One region of the Ruminococcus sp. RTP21484sp1_RTP21277st1_D2_RTP21277_210401 genome, then DNA from elsewhere that is predicted to be linked to it. Evidence: predicted binding sites of a transcription regulator. Region 1 holds the regulator's gene; the other holds the start of a gene.
What was found. The regulator LexA, encoded in region 1, represses DNA repair genes until DNA is damaged. The targets are predictions, from matches to a motif close to CNAACANNTGTTNG.

Region 1 (8,332 bases):
GTTATACCAATCTGGATTCTGAGAAAGGCTTCGCCTTTTTCCAGCGTTTCCTGAAAGAGGGCGGCATTCTGGATGAACTGGAAAACGCCGGTATTCAGGAGGGTGATACGGTTCGTATGTATGGATTTGAATTTGATTATTATAAATAAATAGCAGCTATTCAGCAGGTATTCAGGAGATAAATTATGACAAGTAAGCAAAGAGCATATTTAAAAAGTCTGGCAATGAAAATGGATGCCATTATCCAGCTTGGCAAGGGCGGTCTTACACCAGAAAACACCAAGGCTGTTGACGAAGCACTTGCAGCGAGAGAGCTGATTAAAATCAGTGTGCTTCAGAACTGTCTGGAGGATCCTAAGGAAATGGCACAGGTTCTTGCAGAGCGCACCCATTCCCAGGTTGTACAGGTGATCGGTAAGAAGATCGTATTATACCGCGAAGGTAAAAAAGAGAAAAAGAAAATTGAACTGCCAAAATAATCGAAAAAAAATCGGGATCATGGGCGGTACCTTTGATCCCATCCATATGGGACATCTGATCCTGGGTGAGCAGAGCTATGAGCAATTCCAGCTGGATAAGGTTCTGTTTATGCCTTCCGGCAACCCGCCTCATAAACGGGACCGTGCTGGCAGAGCCTCTGATAACCAGCGTGTGGATATGGTCCGGCTTGCAATTGAAGATAATCCCCATTTTGAGTTGTCTCTTGCAGAAATGCACGAGACCGGGTATACCTATACCTATCGCACTCTGGAAGAGCTAAAAGAATACAATCCGGACACAGACTATTATTTTATCATTGGTGCAGATTCTCTTTTTGCTTTTGACGAATGGATGGAACCAGAGCGGATCTGTCGGGCCTGTACTCTTGTGGTGGCTGTCCGGGATCATGCGTCCTACGCTGAACTGAATCGGGAAATCCAGCGTCTTTCTGCAAGGTACAACGGAAATTTTGCCCTTTTGGATACTATGAATATTGATGTGTCCAGTCATCAGATCCGTCAGTGGATTTCAGAAGAAAAAAGTCTGAAATATTACGTCCCGGATAAGGTGATTTCTTACATGAAAGAGAATGGAATTTACAGAAAGAAGGAAGTCTGACCATGGCAGATTACGATTTTGCAAAAATTGAAAAAAAACTTTCCAAATACCTGGATGAGGATCGTTTCCAGCATACCATGGGCGTTATGTACACCAGCGCATGTCTGGCTATGGTCCATGGATATGATATCAAAGATGCACAGGTGTCCGGTCTTCTTCACGATTGCGCCAAATGCATTCCCAATAAGAAAAAACTGAAGATGTGCAGCGAACACAATATTCCGGTTTCCGATTTTGAGAGAAGTCACCCGTTTCTTCTCCACTCCCGTCTTGGAGCTTATATTGCTCACGAGAAATATGGGATTGACGATCAGGAGATTCTTTCTGCCATCAATTATCACACAACTGGCAGACGTGAAATGAGTCTTCTTGAAAAGATTATTTATATTGCAGATTATATTGAGCCCATGCGTTATAAAGCAAGCCGTTTACCGGAAATTCGCAAACTTGCGTTTGAAGACCTGGATGAGTGTATGTATGAGATCCTAAAAGATACCCTGGAGTATCTGGAAGAAGATTCTGCCGATGATATTGAGCCAACTTCCAAGGAGGCTTATATTTATTATAAAGAATTGCATAATAAGCGTAATAACGTATCTGATAATTAATACTCCGCATATACTGGCGAATATTTTTACTATTTACAATTAACATTCTACGAGATGCGAGATATTTCGCACGAGCGAAGGCCAGGTACCACCTGACAGAGGATATTATTTCACTTTTAAAGCCTTTTGTTCTCGCAGGAATTTAAAATAATATTAGGTCAGTATAAGCATTATTAAGAAAGGAGCAGATCAGAATGAGTACAGTAAGTACAGAGAAAATGATGGCACAGATTGCCTGCAAGGCAATTGATGATAAAAAGGGACAGGATATTAAGATAATTGATATTCATAATGTTTCTGTAATTGCAGATTATTTCGTAATCGCAAGCGGTACAAACTCCAATCAGGTTCAGGCGATCGTCGATAATGTGGAGGAGCAGCTTGGACGCGCTGGCTTTGAGGCGAAGCAGATTGAGGGAAACCGCAATTCCAGCTGGATTCTCATGGATTACGGCGATGTGATCGTGCATGTGTTTGATGAGGAAAACCGACTTTTCTATGATCTGGAGAGAATCTGGAGAGATGGAAAGGTTCTGGAGATGGATGCGTTTTTAGAGAAATAAAAAAGTCCCCTTTGGTAAACAATTGTCTGGAAACAGCAATTGTTTGCTAAAGGGGAAATTTTTTATGACTATTGGTAAAAACGCATGACACCAAATACTTTACCCAGAATCTGGATTTCTCCTGTAATGATAATGGGATCCATAGTGTCATTCTCTGGCTGAAGGCGGTAGTAGCCCTTCTCCTTATAGAAGGTCTTCACTGTGGCAGAGTCCTCTACCAGGGCAACTACAATGTCGCCATTATCGGCAGTAGGCTGCTGCTTTACCAGGACCTGATCACCATCAAAGATTCCTGCATTGATCATGCTGTCGCCTTTTACCTTCAGCATGAAGCTCTGTTCATTGGGCATAAATTCTGCCGGGATGGGAAAATAGCCATCTACATTCTCTACAGCCAGAATAGGCTGTCCGGCGGCTACGGTGCCTACAATCGGAACATTGACCACTTCACGGCGGACAAGATTGAAATTGTCATCTATGATCTCTATAGCTCTCGGCTTCGTGGCGTCGCGGCGGATGTATCCGTTCTTCTCAAGAGCTTCCAGATGGGCATGAACAGATGATGTAGACTTCAGATTTACAGCTTCACAAATCTCACGAACTGCTGGCGGGAATCCGCGGTTCAGAATCTCACTTTTAATATATTCTAAAATTTCCTGCTGTTTTTTGCTGATTTTACCATATGTCATAAGAGTTTTCCTCCGAAATTCATTCAACTTTTTCTTATCATACCATATTTTTCTTAATTAAGCAAACAGATATTCTGAAAATATGTTCGTTTTTTGATATGCAGGCTGTTCACAGCTTCCAGCTTTGTTCACGTTACTGTTCACTCCGTTCACAGTAACGCGCTTCGCGATGCACAGAAATCATGCTTTGCATGATTTCGCGCCACAACTCTCGGGTTTTCTGTGAACTTTGTTCACAAAAACACCTCGCGGAACGTTACCAGTGAACAGTAACTTGTTCATACACTTTCACACACTTTTCGTTTTCTTTTCCTTGTGTTCACCGGCAAAAAATGGTACAATTGTTTGGTATGAAAATTCAGAGCCCGACTCAAAAACAAAGGGGGAATCCGCTTGTCCGAGAAGAAATCTAACAAGCCTGGCAAAATGACAGGACTTTTTGTCCAGTTAAAGAACATATTCGGACTGAATATTGCCACCGTTGCTTTTGGTGTATTGTTATTATATATGATTTTTACTGCCTTTTTACTTGTAACCTCCACACATATCGAATCTTACCAGGTTACCACAGGTCCTTTGTCACGAAACGAAACCTACACTGGTATTTCTCTTCGGGAAGAGAGTGTTTTTAAGGCAGAATCCTCCGGTTATGTGAATTATTATGCCCGGGAGGGAAGTAAGATCAATGCCAACGGTGCTGTTTACGGATTAAGTTCCGGAAAAATTGCAGAAACCAAGTCTGCATTGACTGCTGATGAACTGGAGAAGATCCGCAGTTCTATGCTCAGCTTTTCCAAAGGATTTTCCGGAAGTAAATTTAACAACACCTACAGTTTTAAGAACCAGCTGGAGGGAAGCATCCTTCAGTATGAGGGAATTTCCACTGACGGGAATGCAGATTCACAAGTAGTGACCATCGGTGGACAGAATATCTGTAAAGCCCAGGAAGACGGCATTATCCTCTATTCTATGGACGGCTATGAGAATAAGACTGTGGAGAACATTACAGCAGCAGATTTTGACCAGACTTCTTACCATGAAACGGATCTGAAGACATCCGAAAAGGTGCAGGCCGGAGATAACATTTATACAAATATTACCAGCGAATTATGGAGCCTGATCATTCCATTAAGCGACAAACAGGTCGCCAAGCTGGAAGGACGTTCCACCATTCGTGTGAAATTTCTCAAGGATGATATGACACAGAGCGGCGATTTTTCCATCATAAAAATCGATGGTAACAAATATGGAAAAATTGACTTCAGCCGCGGTCTGATCCGCTATGCATCTGACCGTTTTCTGGATATTGAGCTGGTTACCAATACAGTAACCGGTCTTAAGATTCCCCTTTCCGCTATTGAATCCAAGGATTTTTACGTAATTCCGGCAGAATATGCCACGACTGATCCTGACAGCGGAAGTGTAGGCTTTAACAAGATTTCCAAAGATTCCAGCGGAAATAACGTAAGAACCTTTATCAATGCTACAATCTACGGTAAAGTTAAAATTGAATCAGATGATGATTCTGCTGATGAAGCTTACAATTATTACGTGGATAGAAGCGCTTTTAGGGAAGGAGATGCTATTGTAAAAGATGACTCTAACCAGCGCTTTATTGTGGGCGAAACAGATTCTCTGGAAGGCGTTTACTGCATCAATCAAGGGTATGCGGTATTCCGTCAGGTAGATATACTGGATCAGAATGAAGAATATGCCATTATTTCCAGTAATACATCCTACGGACTTTCCCGCTATGACCGCATTGCCAGAGACTCCTCCCAGGTAAAAGAACAGGATATTCTCTACTAAGTTTAACATATACTATTTTTAAGGAGGCTTATAAATGTTAGCTGAAAATTTACAGCAGGTAAATGCAAATATTGAAAAAGCCTGTGCTGCTGTTTCCCGTGACCCAGGTGAAGTCACATTGGTGGCAGTAAGTAAGACCAAACCGGTCTCCATGCTTCAGGAGGCGTATGATGCCGGTGCGCGTGTTTTTGGAGAAAATAAAGTTCAGGAGATCATGGATAAATATGACCAGCTGCCATCAGATATCCAGTGGCACATGATCGGTCATCTGCAGCGCAATAAAGTAAAATATATTATTGACAAGGTTGCCATGATTCACTCGGTAGATTCCCTTCGCCTTGCCCAGACCATTGAGCAGGAAGCTGCAAAGAAAGATCTTGTTATGCCAATTCTGCTGGAAGTTAATGTAGCAGAGGAAGAAAGCAAATTCGGATTAACGACGAATGAGGTGCTTCCTCTTCTTGAGAAAATCAGCATATTTTCCCATATAAAAGTGATGGGACTTATGACCATTGCCCCATTTGTGAAAAATCCAGAAGAAAATCGTGAAGTTTTTCGCACATTGAAGAAATTAAGTGTTGACATTAGTGCAAAAAACATTAATAATGTTAACATGAGTGTTCTGAGTATGGGTATGACCGGAGATTATCAGGTTGCTGTCCAGGAAGGCTCAACCATGGTACGTGTGGGAACCGGTATTTTTGGTGAACGAAATTATGCCACACGGCAAGAAGATTAAGATTGGAGATTGAAAATGAGCGTTTTTGATAAATTATTAGATTCTATTAAACTGAATGATGACGATTATGATGAAGATAATTATTTAGATGAGGATCTGATGGATGATGACGAGGGGGATTTCTTGGATGACGATCCCATGGATGACAAGCCTAAGAAGAAATTCTTCGAGAAATTCGGTCGTAAGAAAGAGGATGATTTGGCTGACGAAGATACTTCCTTTGACGAAGAACCTGTACATACAGCAGCACCAAAGACTGCTGCCAAGGCTCCTGTGAAACAGCCAGCTGAGAAGCAACGCCCTGTAGCTTCTTCCAAAATCACTCCGATGAGAAGCAGCCGTCGTGCTAATCAGGCTTCTTCTATGGAGGTTTGTGTGATCAAACCAGCTTCCATGGAGGACACCCGGGAGATTGCAGACACACTTCTTGACAATGCAACTGTAATTCTGAATCTGGAGGGTATTGATGTAGAACTTGCACAGCGTATTATTGATTTTGCATCTGGCGCATGTTATTCCCTGAATGGTTCCCTTCAGAAGATTTCCAGCTACATCTTCGTACTTGGTCCCTCTTCTGTAGATATCACTGGTGATCTTCAGAATATTCTTGGCGGCGCTACACCTTCTGTAAGAGCCGGTTATTGATTTTTATGGATAAGGATGAATTTTTACTTAAGAGAATCCGGGAGCTGGCAAATCTCTCTTACCAGAGAGATATTGTCACCTTTACGGATTTTCTTAACTTAAACGAACAAAATATGCTTGCTTCCCTTAAGCTTCATCAGATGGGCGTAGAGGTAAAGCTTTTCGGTGGCTATGAGCATGCAGAACGGCAGATGGCAGCTTTTTTCCCCGGAGGCCTTGGTTTTACCTGGGATTATCCTATTGACTGCCTGAAAATAGAGCCCAAGGCTCTTCGTTTTTCTGAGGAGCTTGGACATAGAGATTATCTTGGAGCGCTCTTGAATCTTGGAGTTGACCGCAGTGTAGTTGGTGATATCCTCATCAAGGATAAAGAAGCCTGGTTTTTCTGCCTTCATAAAATGTCTGACTTTTTTATCGATAATCTTATTCGGGTAAAACATACTACCGTGCTGGTTTCCAAAGTAGAGCAGGCAGAAGAGATTCCGGAACCTGAATTTAAAATGATAAATGGTACCTGCGCTTCTGTAAGGCTGGATGCTCTCATCGGGCTGGCTTTTCAGACGTCCAGAAGCAGCATGGTTTCTTTTATTGAAAGCGGTCTTGTGTTTGTAAACGGCAAACTGATCACCTCCAATGGATATGAGCCAAAAGAAGGAGATATTATTTCCGTTCGCGGCAAAGGACGATTTATCTATGATGGTGTATCCAGACAGACAAAGAAAGGACGCCTTGGTGTCCGCATTCGAAAATACGTATAAACAATAATACATTTGGAGAGGATTTAACTATGGCAGAAGAAAAATTACTTGTAAAACGTGACGGGGAGTTCTGTTATCCCATTTATTTTGAAAATGACTTTTCTTTTCTTTCACAGGCCTTAACAGACGAAGGTCTTGCCGGGAAAAGCATGTGTATTGTTTCAGATTCTACAGTAGCACCTCTCTATGCAGACCAGGTGAAGGCAGAGCTTTTGAAAGTGACCGATCATGTATGCCAGTTCACTTTCCCCGCCGGAGAAGCACACAAGAATCTTGATACCGTACAGGATCTTTTCCAGTGCCTTATTAAGAATGGGCTTGACCGCAAAAGTCTGGTGGTTGCTCTTGGAGGCGGAGTAACAGGAGACTTATCCGGCTTCGGTGCTGCAGCCTATCTTCGGGGAATTGATTTTATCCAGATCCCTACCACGCTTCTGGCGCAGGTTGACAGCAGCGTAGGCGGTAAAACTGGCGTTGATTTCAGACAGTTTAAAAATATGGTAGGCGCTTTTCATCAGCCCCGCCTGGTTTATATGAATATGGCCACCTTACAATCCCTCCCTGAGCGCGAATTTGGCTGTGGAATGGGTGAAATTCTAAAGACCGGACTAATTTGCGATAAAGACTTTTTCGACTTTGTATGCGCAAATTACAAGATTATCCGCACTATGGATCCAGAAATGCTTGCCGTTATGATCCGAAAATGCTGTGCCATCAAAGCCGGGGTTGTAGAGCGGGATCCCAAGGAACAGGGAGAGCGTGCTCTTCTTAATCTTGGCCACACCATAGGACATGCAGTCGAAAAGCTGATGAACTTTAACCTTCTCCATGGTCAGTGTGTGGGAATCGGACTTGTTGCCGCAGCTGCCATTTCCAGGGAAAGAGGTCTCCTCACAAATGCTGAATATGAACAGATCTGCCATAGCCTTAAGCTTTACGACCTGCCTTTGTACGTGGAAGGACTTTCTCCCAGAGACATTCTTGCAGCTACCAAAAAGGACAAAAAAATGGAACAGGGACAGATTAAATTTATTCTTATGGATGGTCTTGGAAAGAGTTTTATTGACAAAACAGTTACAGATCAGGAGCTTCTTGTGGGAATTCACGCCATCTGCAGGTAATCTATTATGGAAAATAAAACAGCTTCAAACTACAATGATCTTCCACTAAAAGCACCTAAATTAAAAGCAATTCTGCTTATCCTTTTTCTGGTTCTTCTGGATCAGGGAACAAAGTATTTTGCAATCAGGTATCTGAGAGGAACCTCCGGGATTACTCTTATTGATGATGTGTTAAACCTTCGTTACCTTGAAAACAGAGGCATGGCATTTGGCCTTCTCCAGAATAAGATTCTTTTTCTGGTGCTTACCTGTATTGTGTTTTTTGTGGCTATTATATATCTTTTTATAAAAGCACCTGCAAC
Region 2 (8,332 bases), on a different contig from region 1:
ACTTAATGAGAAGGAAATTCATCTGGAGGCAGGAAAGGGAAGTATTTATGAAGAAGAAATATAAGGCAGTCTTTTTCGACTGGGATGGCACAGCTGTTCTCAGCCGAAAGGCACCTGTGGAGGAGATTGTAGGAGCAATGCGACCTCTTCTGGACCAGAAGGTAAATCTGGTAATCGTAAGCGGAACTACAATAGAAAATATTGCAGGGGGAAAACTGGAGACGTATTTTACAAAGGAACAGCTGGCGCAATTGTATCTGGGACTTGGACGCGGTGCCTTTAATTACCGGTATGAAAATGGACAGGAGTTGATTTTCTCGGATATGCTTCCAGACAAAAAAATGCTGGGGGATATTCACAGAATCTGCTTTGACATTCATATGAAGCTTCTGGAAAAGTATGGACTGAATACGGACATTGTATTTTCCAGACCTAATTATTGTAAGATTGATCTGATGGTGGAGAACCAGAGAGGGGATAATCTGTTTATGCAGGAGAATGAGCTGGATATGCTGAAGGATTGCCTGGAAAAGCATGGTGTAGAAGGCGGTCTTCAGGGGCTTCTGGATATTTCTGTGGCAGCAGGAGAACAGTATGGGATAACAGTGAAGCCAACCTGTGATGCTAAGTATCTGGAGGTGGGGATTTCAAGTAAGAGCGACAATGTGGATCGTATTCTGGAGCATCTTCAGGAAGCGTATGGAATCTGTCCGGAGGAATGCTGCTTCTGGGGGGATGAGTATGTGGGAATTGAAGAAGGGATTTATGGAAGTGACAGCTTCATGAAGACGAAGAAAACAGGAAATGGAGATTTCTTTGATGTATCAGAAGTTCCAGGAAAAAGGCCGGAGGGTGTGACCAAACTTGGCGGTGGTGTGGAACGGTTTCTTGGATTTTTGAGGGAGCAGGTGAAGATAGAATAAAAAAAGATGGACTTACATTTGGATGTTGCAGCCTATTATGGAACTTCAGCTGGAGAAAATCTTCAACAAATAGTGACATGTATCTTGTATAATGTTTTTTGAAGATATATTTTGGAATATATGCGTGAAATATAGAAATACCCGGTGGAGAAAATCATTCTTATGAGATTCCTTACCGGGTATTTGTGATTTTGAATTTATTTAGCAGCAGCCTGTTTGCCAAACAGCGTATTTTTGTACTTGGAAAGTGCAGTAAGAAGTACCATTCCAAAGATTCCGCAGGAAATGATCTCTCCGGCACCTACTGTAAGCATCATAAGTGGAATCGGAAGATTGACGGAATAGCCGTAACGAAGTACGAATGGAACCAGAACTGCATTGGCTACGATTGGTGGAACTGGTGCCAGCCATTTGTTGCTGTTACGAAGTTTGTAGGTAAATACAGCTCCGATGAGGGTAGCGATACTTCCGAATGCAATATCCAGAGGAATTGCACCGCCAAGCAGGTTGGCAAGGATACAGCCTACAAAAAGACCAGGAATGGCAGCTGGTGTGAAGAATGGAAGAATGGTCAGGGCTTCGGAAATTCGAACCTGGATCTCTCCATAGCTAAACGGTGCAAACACCAGTGTCAGTACAACATAGACAGCCGCAATCAGCGCTGCCTGCACCAGAAACAGGGTACTCTTGTTTTTCATATTCATTTGTCTCCTTTAGTTTTGTTTTACGAGTGGAAGGTCACGAACACTCGATTCATTTTCGCGCTGCAATGAGTCAAGCGGCCATGCTTGCATGGACATTTGACGAATGCCGCGGAGGCATATACCAGAAGGTATATGACCTACGCCGGGAATCGGCGGAAAAGCCGCTTAAGACCTTATTTTTCAGGGCTTTTCAACGGGTATCAGTATAACATATAGAATTCCGGTTTTCAAGAGGTTATTCCCAAAATGTTCGGAGCATACCCACATTTACCCATATTTACAGTGCCGTTTATACAACTTTTCCTGTAATACAGCAAAAGTTTTTAGGGTTGTTATTCCTTCTGAATCATAGTAATCTGTAGATATCTTATGAAGAGAACCGCATTTGTCGGTTTGCAGGTCAGGAGGAAAAAACATGTCAGATATCAGAATACAAAAATACAAAAATCCCATTATTTCCGGTTACAATCCAGATCCGTCGATTTGTAGAGTCGGGGATGATTTTTATCTTGTAAATTCAACTTTTGAATTCTATCCCGGAGTTCCGGTTTACCACAGTAAGAATCTTGTGAACTGGGAATTGATCAATTACTGTCTGAGAGATAAAGAGCAGCTTTATCTGGACGGTGTTCGGCCGTCAGGCGGAATTTATGCGCCGATGCTCTGTTACCATAACGGTGAGTTTTTTATGACCACTACCAATGTGTCACATAAGGGGCATTTGATCGTACATACCAGCGATATTTACGGGGAATGGTCAAAGCCGGTATGGATTGATCAGGGAGGGATTGATCCTACTTTGTTGTTTGATGGCGAAGATGTTTACTTCGCCTCTACTTCCAGAGATGAAGATGACAGAGACGGAATTTTTATGTGCAAAATCAATCCATACACAGGGGAAAAGTTGTCCGAAAGTGTTTGTATCAGCCATGGCTGCGGCGGAATCTGTCCGGAGGGACCACATATTTACAAGCTGAATGGAAAATATTATTTGCTTCTTGCAGAGGGAGGCACAGAATATGGACATATGGTTACCATGCAAAGAGCAGATTTTCCATTTGGACCGTATGAGGCGTGTCCCCATAATCCGATTCTCAGCCACAGGGATAATCCAGATGGATCTATTGCCTGTACCGGACATGCAGATCTGGAAGTTGATCAGAATGGAAACTGGTGGCTGGTTTGTCTGGGAATTCGTCCCTCTTGTACTCCACAGCGAGGTCTGAAACTTCACCATCTTGGAAGAGAGACATTTTTAAGCCCTGTAATCTGGAATGAAGAGGGTTGGCCGGTTGTTGGAAATAATGGAAGAATAGATTTGGAGATGGAGGGACCACTTCCAGGTAATCAGGTGCAGCCGATATGCCGGAATTTTACAGATAATTTTTCGGAAGAGAAATTCAGCCTGCATTATAACTGGGTTCGAACTCCGCATATGGAGAATTATGTGCGGGATACCGCTGCCGGACAGCTTATTTTGAAGGGAACAAGCGTAACTTTAAATGATATGGATACTCCGACCTGGGTTGGAATCAAGCAGAAGGAATTTGATGTTGAGGCAGATGTTGTGGTGAGTCTGAAAGAAAATTTTTCAGATTCCTGTCTGGTTTCCCAAGACAGCAACGTCAAAGGTTTAAATAAAAGAGTGGGACTGGGGACATTCTACAATCAGTTTTATCATTATGAAATTTACTTAACCAGAGAGGACGGACAGTACAAGGTTTGTCTTTCCAGGCATATTCATGATATGTTTGCAAGAACAGCTGAGAAAGTAGTATCCTCTGGGGAAAATATTCATTTTCGTATTATCGGTAATCCTCTGGAATATGATTTCTGGTACAGCGAAGATGGAAAATACTATGAGAAGCTGGGAAGCGGCGCTACTGCAGGGCTGGCTACAGAAGGAACCATGTACATGAGTTTTACAGGAACTTATATCGGAATGTTCTCAGAAAATGCGGAAGGACATTTTAGAAATTTTTCAGTGAAGATAAATAAAAATTAATTGCTGAATAATCAAGGTTAACGGAAATCCCCGCCGGGCAGGATCGCACTGCGGCGCAAATATAAATGTGGCCGGAGGCGATCCGCTGCAGGCAGAGAATCCTGTAAATTGTGCCAAATCTGACTGGCAAAATGCATGGAGAAATCGAAGGATTACTTTTCCGCATCTGCAAGATTTTTCTTCAATTCGATCATTTTGTCACGCAGCTCTGCTGCCTGCTCGAAGTTCAAGTCTGCAGCAGCCTGGCGCATCTGTTTTTCCAACTGGGAGATTAGGTTCTTCAGCTCTTTTTTGCTCATGGATTCCGGATCCTTCTTCAGCTTCACTTCAGTTTCAGCAACTGACTTGGAAACTGCAATCAGATCACGGACTGCCTTCTTAATAGTAGTAGGAGTAATTCCATGCTCTTTATTATAGGCTTCCTGGATTTCCCTGCGACGGTTGGTTTCCTCAATGGCATTTCTCATGGAATCCGTCATCACGTCTGCATACATGATAACGTGTCCTTCGCTGTTTCGGGCAGCCCGGCCAATGGTCTGGATCAGGGAAGTCTCAGAACGAAGGAAGCCCTCCTTGTCTGCATCCAGAATAGCAACCAGAGTGATCTCAGGAATATCAAGTCCTTCTCGCAGAAGGTTAATGCCTACAAGCACATCAAATACATCCAGACGCATGTCGCGGATGATTTCTGCACGCTCCAGGGTATCAATATCCGAATGAAGATAACGGACACGGATTCCCACATCTTTCATATACTGGGTAAGATCCTCGGCCATTCGTTTGGTGAGAGTTGTGATCAGCACTTTGTTTTTTCTGGAGGTTTCTTTCGTTATTTCAGAAATCAGGTCGTCTATCTGTCCCTCTACAGGGCGCACCTCCACTTTCGGATCCAGAAGACCGGTAGGACGGATGATCTGCTCGGCGCGGAGAAGCTCATGGTCGTATTCATAATCTCCCGGGGTAGCAGATACAAACAAAACCTGGTCAAGTTTATTCTCAAATTCTTCAAAACTCAGAGGGCGGTTATCCTTAGCAGAGGGCAGACGGAAACCATAGTCTACCAATGTCTGTTTACGGTTCTGGTCGCCAGCATACATAGCGCCAACTTGTGGGACTGTCTTGTGCGACTCATCAATAATAAGAAGAAAATCATCCCCGAAATAATCCAGCAGAGTATAAGGTGGCTGCCCTGGCTCCAGTCCGGAAAGATGACGGGAATAGTTCTCAATACCGGAGCAGAAGCCGGTTTCTTTCATCATTTCAATATCAAAGTTGGTACGCTCGGAGATACGCTGGGCTTCCAGAAGCTTGTCTTCGCTTTTAAAGTAGTCTACCCGTTCTTTTAATTCCTCTTCAATGGCAATGGCTGCTTTCTGAATCTGCTCCGCTGGTACTACATAATGGGAAGCAGGGAAAATACCGATGTGCGCAAGCTGACATTTGATTTCTCCGGTGAGCACATCAATCTCAGAGATACGGTCAATCTCATCTCCGAAAAACTCCACTCTGACAGCGGTATCTGAGCTGTTAGCCGGAAAAATCTCCAGAGTGTCGCCACGGACGCGGAAGGTACTTCGGTGGAAGTCCATTTCATTTCGGGTGTACTGAATGTCGATCAGCTCCCGGATAACCTCATCACGATCCTTAGTCATGCCAGGACGCAGGGAAATCATCATGTCCTGAAATTCCTGAGGAGAACCCAATCCATAGATACAGGACACAGAAGAGATGATAATAACATCTTTTCGCTCTGACATGGCGGCAGTGGCAGAAAGACGGAGCTTGTCAATTTCATCATTGATCGCAGAGTCCTTAGCAATATAAGTGTCAGAAGAAGGCACATATGCTTCTGGCTGGTAATAATCGTAATAGGAAACAAAATATTCCACTGCGTTCTCAGGGAAGAATTCTTTAAACTCACCATACAGCTGCGCTGCCAGAGTTTTATTATGGGCCAGGATCAGAGTAGGCTTATTCAGCGCCTGGATAACGTTTGCCATAGTAAATGTTTTACCAGAGCCGGTGACACCAAGCAGCGTCTCAAACTGATTTCCCTCTTTAAATCCCTTTACCAGTTTCTCAATAGCCTGTGGCTGATCGCCGGTTGGTTTATACTCGGAATGTAATTCAAAATGATCCATATGAGTCCTTTCTTTTATAAAATCAAACACGCTTTAACTGTTTCCAGTATAGCATCCTTTTTTATAAAAGTACAGCAGAATCGAATATTTGTTCTGCCCTCTGAAATGCCAGAAGCATTCCAAAACTTTAATTGACAGATATACCTATAGTGCGTTATCTTAAAAAAGAAAAGCGTGATTGTTCATGACCTGACCAGTAACACGCTTCGCGATGCACAGAAATCATGCAGAATTATTAGGAGTGCCGGAAATGGAAGAAAAACAAAAGAATAAAAGATATGTGCTGAGAAAGCTTTTTTTTGCCTCGTTATATCTTAGTACGTTTACTTTTGGCGGCGGATATGTGATCGTTACTTTATTGAAAGAGAAATTTGTGGATCAATATCACTGGATCGATGAGGAAGAAATGCTGGATCTGGTGGCAATCGCACAGTCATCTCCAGGAGCAATCGCGGTAAACGGAGCAATTGTGGTGGGATACAAGCTTGGGGGAATACCGGGAATGCTGCTGTCGGTTCTGGGGGCTATTATTCCGCCAATGGTGATCCTGTCCCTGATTTCCTTGTTTTATGATGCATTCTGCTCTAATTATTATATAGCAGCTCTTTTGAAAGGCATGACTGCCGGCGTAGGTGCTGTGATCATTTCCGTGGTATACGACATGGGGAAAAACGTGGCGAAGTCAAAAGACTGGGTAAATGTGATTATTATGGTCATCAGTTTTTGTGCAAGCTATTTTCTGAAGGTGAACATTATTTATATAATACTTATTGTGGCTGTATTTGGATTTGCGCGTACGCTTGTGAAGGAGGGCAGGAAAAAATGATTTATCTTCAGCTCTTTTTCAGTTTCCTTCAGATCGGTGCATTAAGCTTTGGAGGCGGATATGCAGCAATGCCTCTTATACAGGAACAGGTAGTGACTATGCATGGCTGGCTTTCCATGGAAACATTTTCGGACCTTGTGACCATTGCAGAGATGACTCCTGGCCCTATTGCAGTAAATTCCGCAACCTTTGTAGGAACCAGGATTGCAGGTCCTGGGGGCGCAGTGGTGGCTACTCTTGGCTGTATTTTACCCTCCTGTATAATTGTAACCCTGCTGGCATATATTTACACGAAATACCGGAAAATGTCCCTTCTCCAGGGAACTCTCACATCCCTTCGCCCGGCGGTTGTGGCAATGATCGCCAAGGCAGGAGTTACCATTTTAGTATCATCTTTTTTTATAAATGGTGCAGTGGAACTGTTTCGGGAAAACATATGCATTCGAATGGTGGTGTTCTTTACTGCCGCACTGGTGCTTTTAAGAAAATATAAAATGAATCCCATTCTGGTGATGGTTTTGTGCGGTGTGGCCAATATGGTGTTTTGCGCGGCTGTCGGAAGCTGACTGGAAAAGATATGCCAGCTGACTTTCGCATATGGTGCTGCCGCAGGTGGGCATCACCTGTGTTTAGAAGAAAAATAAGGAGGACAACAGATTGAACATATGTGTATATGGTGCTTCAAGTGCGCTGCTTAAAAATATTTATTATGAAAAAACAGAAGAGCTTGGAAGAGCAATGGGAAAAAGAGGTCATGGTCTGGTGTTTGGAGGCGGAGCTACCGGAATGATGGGAGCAGCAGCCAGAGGCGTGGCAGCAGAAAAAGGTTACATACTTGGAATCGCTCCCCGCTTTTTTGACCAGCCGGGAGTTCTGTATGAGAAATGTACGGAATTTATTTTCACAGAGAATATGAGAGAGCGCAAAAAACTTCTGGAAGAAAAATCAGATGCTACGATCGTAGCGCCTGGCGGAATTGGTACTTATGAGGAATTTTTTGAGATTTTTACCTTGAAAAGCCTGAAACGTATTGACCGCCCAATTGTGCTGTATAACATTGACGGATATTATGACAAGATGAAAGCATTGCTGGAGTATACAGCAGAAGAGAAATTCATGGATTTTTCCGTGCTGGATCTGGTAGTTTTTCTGGATGAGCCGGCGGCAGTTCTTGACTATCTGGAAAATTATAAAAAATAGAGGCTGCAATTCAGCAGGTACTGTTTTGCGAAACGTAGAACTGTGAAGGTACTGAACAGTTACAAAACGGACATGTCGCCTATGGGCGGTATTACTATACAGGAAAGAAGATGCCAGGGGGAATTTTCTCAAGGCATCTTTTTCATTTATGCGGCAGCAAACATAAGACTGCGTTGGCAGATACCTGGTAGTATCTTTGTTACCCCAAAAGGTATTGCAGTAAGGAGAATTTAGCCGGAATGGTAAAGTATAGGGTAAAAACTATCAAAAAAGATGAAAAAAATTTGTAAAAAATATTGACAAAAGGAATACTGAGGTGTATCTTAAGAACATAGATGTTAGCACTCCTAAATAATGAGTGCTAACAAAAGGAATTCGAAGAAGCCAGACGGAAATCAGAATCAGGTTTGACCGTCTGCTTTTCAGGAAGGAGCAGATATTTCATGGATGAAGTATTAGATGAGCGCAAACGGAAAATACTGAAAGCAATCATCAAAACTTATATGGAAACAGGCGAGCCTGTAGGTTCCAGA

Region 2: uvrB (excinuclease ABC subunit UvrB) is a predicted target of LexA. The motif match lies at 5,855-5,868, and genes of this name have one in related genera.

The regions. Positions count from the first base shown of each region.
Region 1 is NZ_JBCOMJ010000039.1:2,357-10,688, forward strand. Features, by position in the region: gene obgE (GTPase ObgE) at 1-149, shown strand, start outside; gene yhbY (ribosome assembly RNA-binding protein YhbY) at 186-479, shown strand; gene nadD (nicotinate-nucleotide adenylyltransferase) at 463-1,098, shown strand; gene yqeK (bis(5'-nucleosyl)-tetraphosphatase (symmetrical) YqeK) at 1,101-1,706, shown strand; gene rsfS (ribosome silencing factor) at 1,901-2,269, shown strand; gene lexA (transcriptional repressor LexA) at 2,338-2,958, opposite strand; gene AB5706_RS20220 (HlyD family efflux transporter periplasmic adaptor subunit) at 3,352-4,767, shown strand; gene AB5706_RS20225 (YggS family pyridoxal phosphate-dependent enzyme) at 4,802-5,506, shown strand; gene AB5706_RS20230 (cell division protein SepF) at 5,522-6,151, shown strand; gene AB5706_RS20235 (RNA-binding protein) at 6,157-6,909, shown strand; gene aroB (3-dehydroquinate synthase) at 6,939-8,030, shown strand; gene lspA (signal peptidase II) at 8,037-8,332, shown strand, end outside.
Region 2 is NZ_JBCOMJ010000002.1:42,269-50,600, reverse strand. Features, by position in the region: gene AB5706_RS01470 (glycoside hydrolase family 65 protein) at 1-64, shown strand, start outside; gene AB5706_RS01465 (HAD family hydrolase) at 48-923, shown strand; gene AB5706_RS01460 (QueT transporter family protein) at 1,121-1,627, opposite strand; gene AB5706_RS01455 (glycoside hydrolase family 43 protein) at 2,043-3,632, shown strand; gene uvrB (excinuclease ABC subunit UvrB) at 3,785-5,773, opposite strand; gene AB5706_RS01445 (chromate transporter) at 6,024-6,599, shown strand; gene AB5706_RS01440 (chromate transporter) at 6,596-7,165, shown strand; gene AB5706_RS01435 (LOG family protein) at 7,257-7,799, shown strand; gene hrcA (heat-inducible transcriptional repressor HrcA) at 8,243-8,332, shown strand, end outside.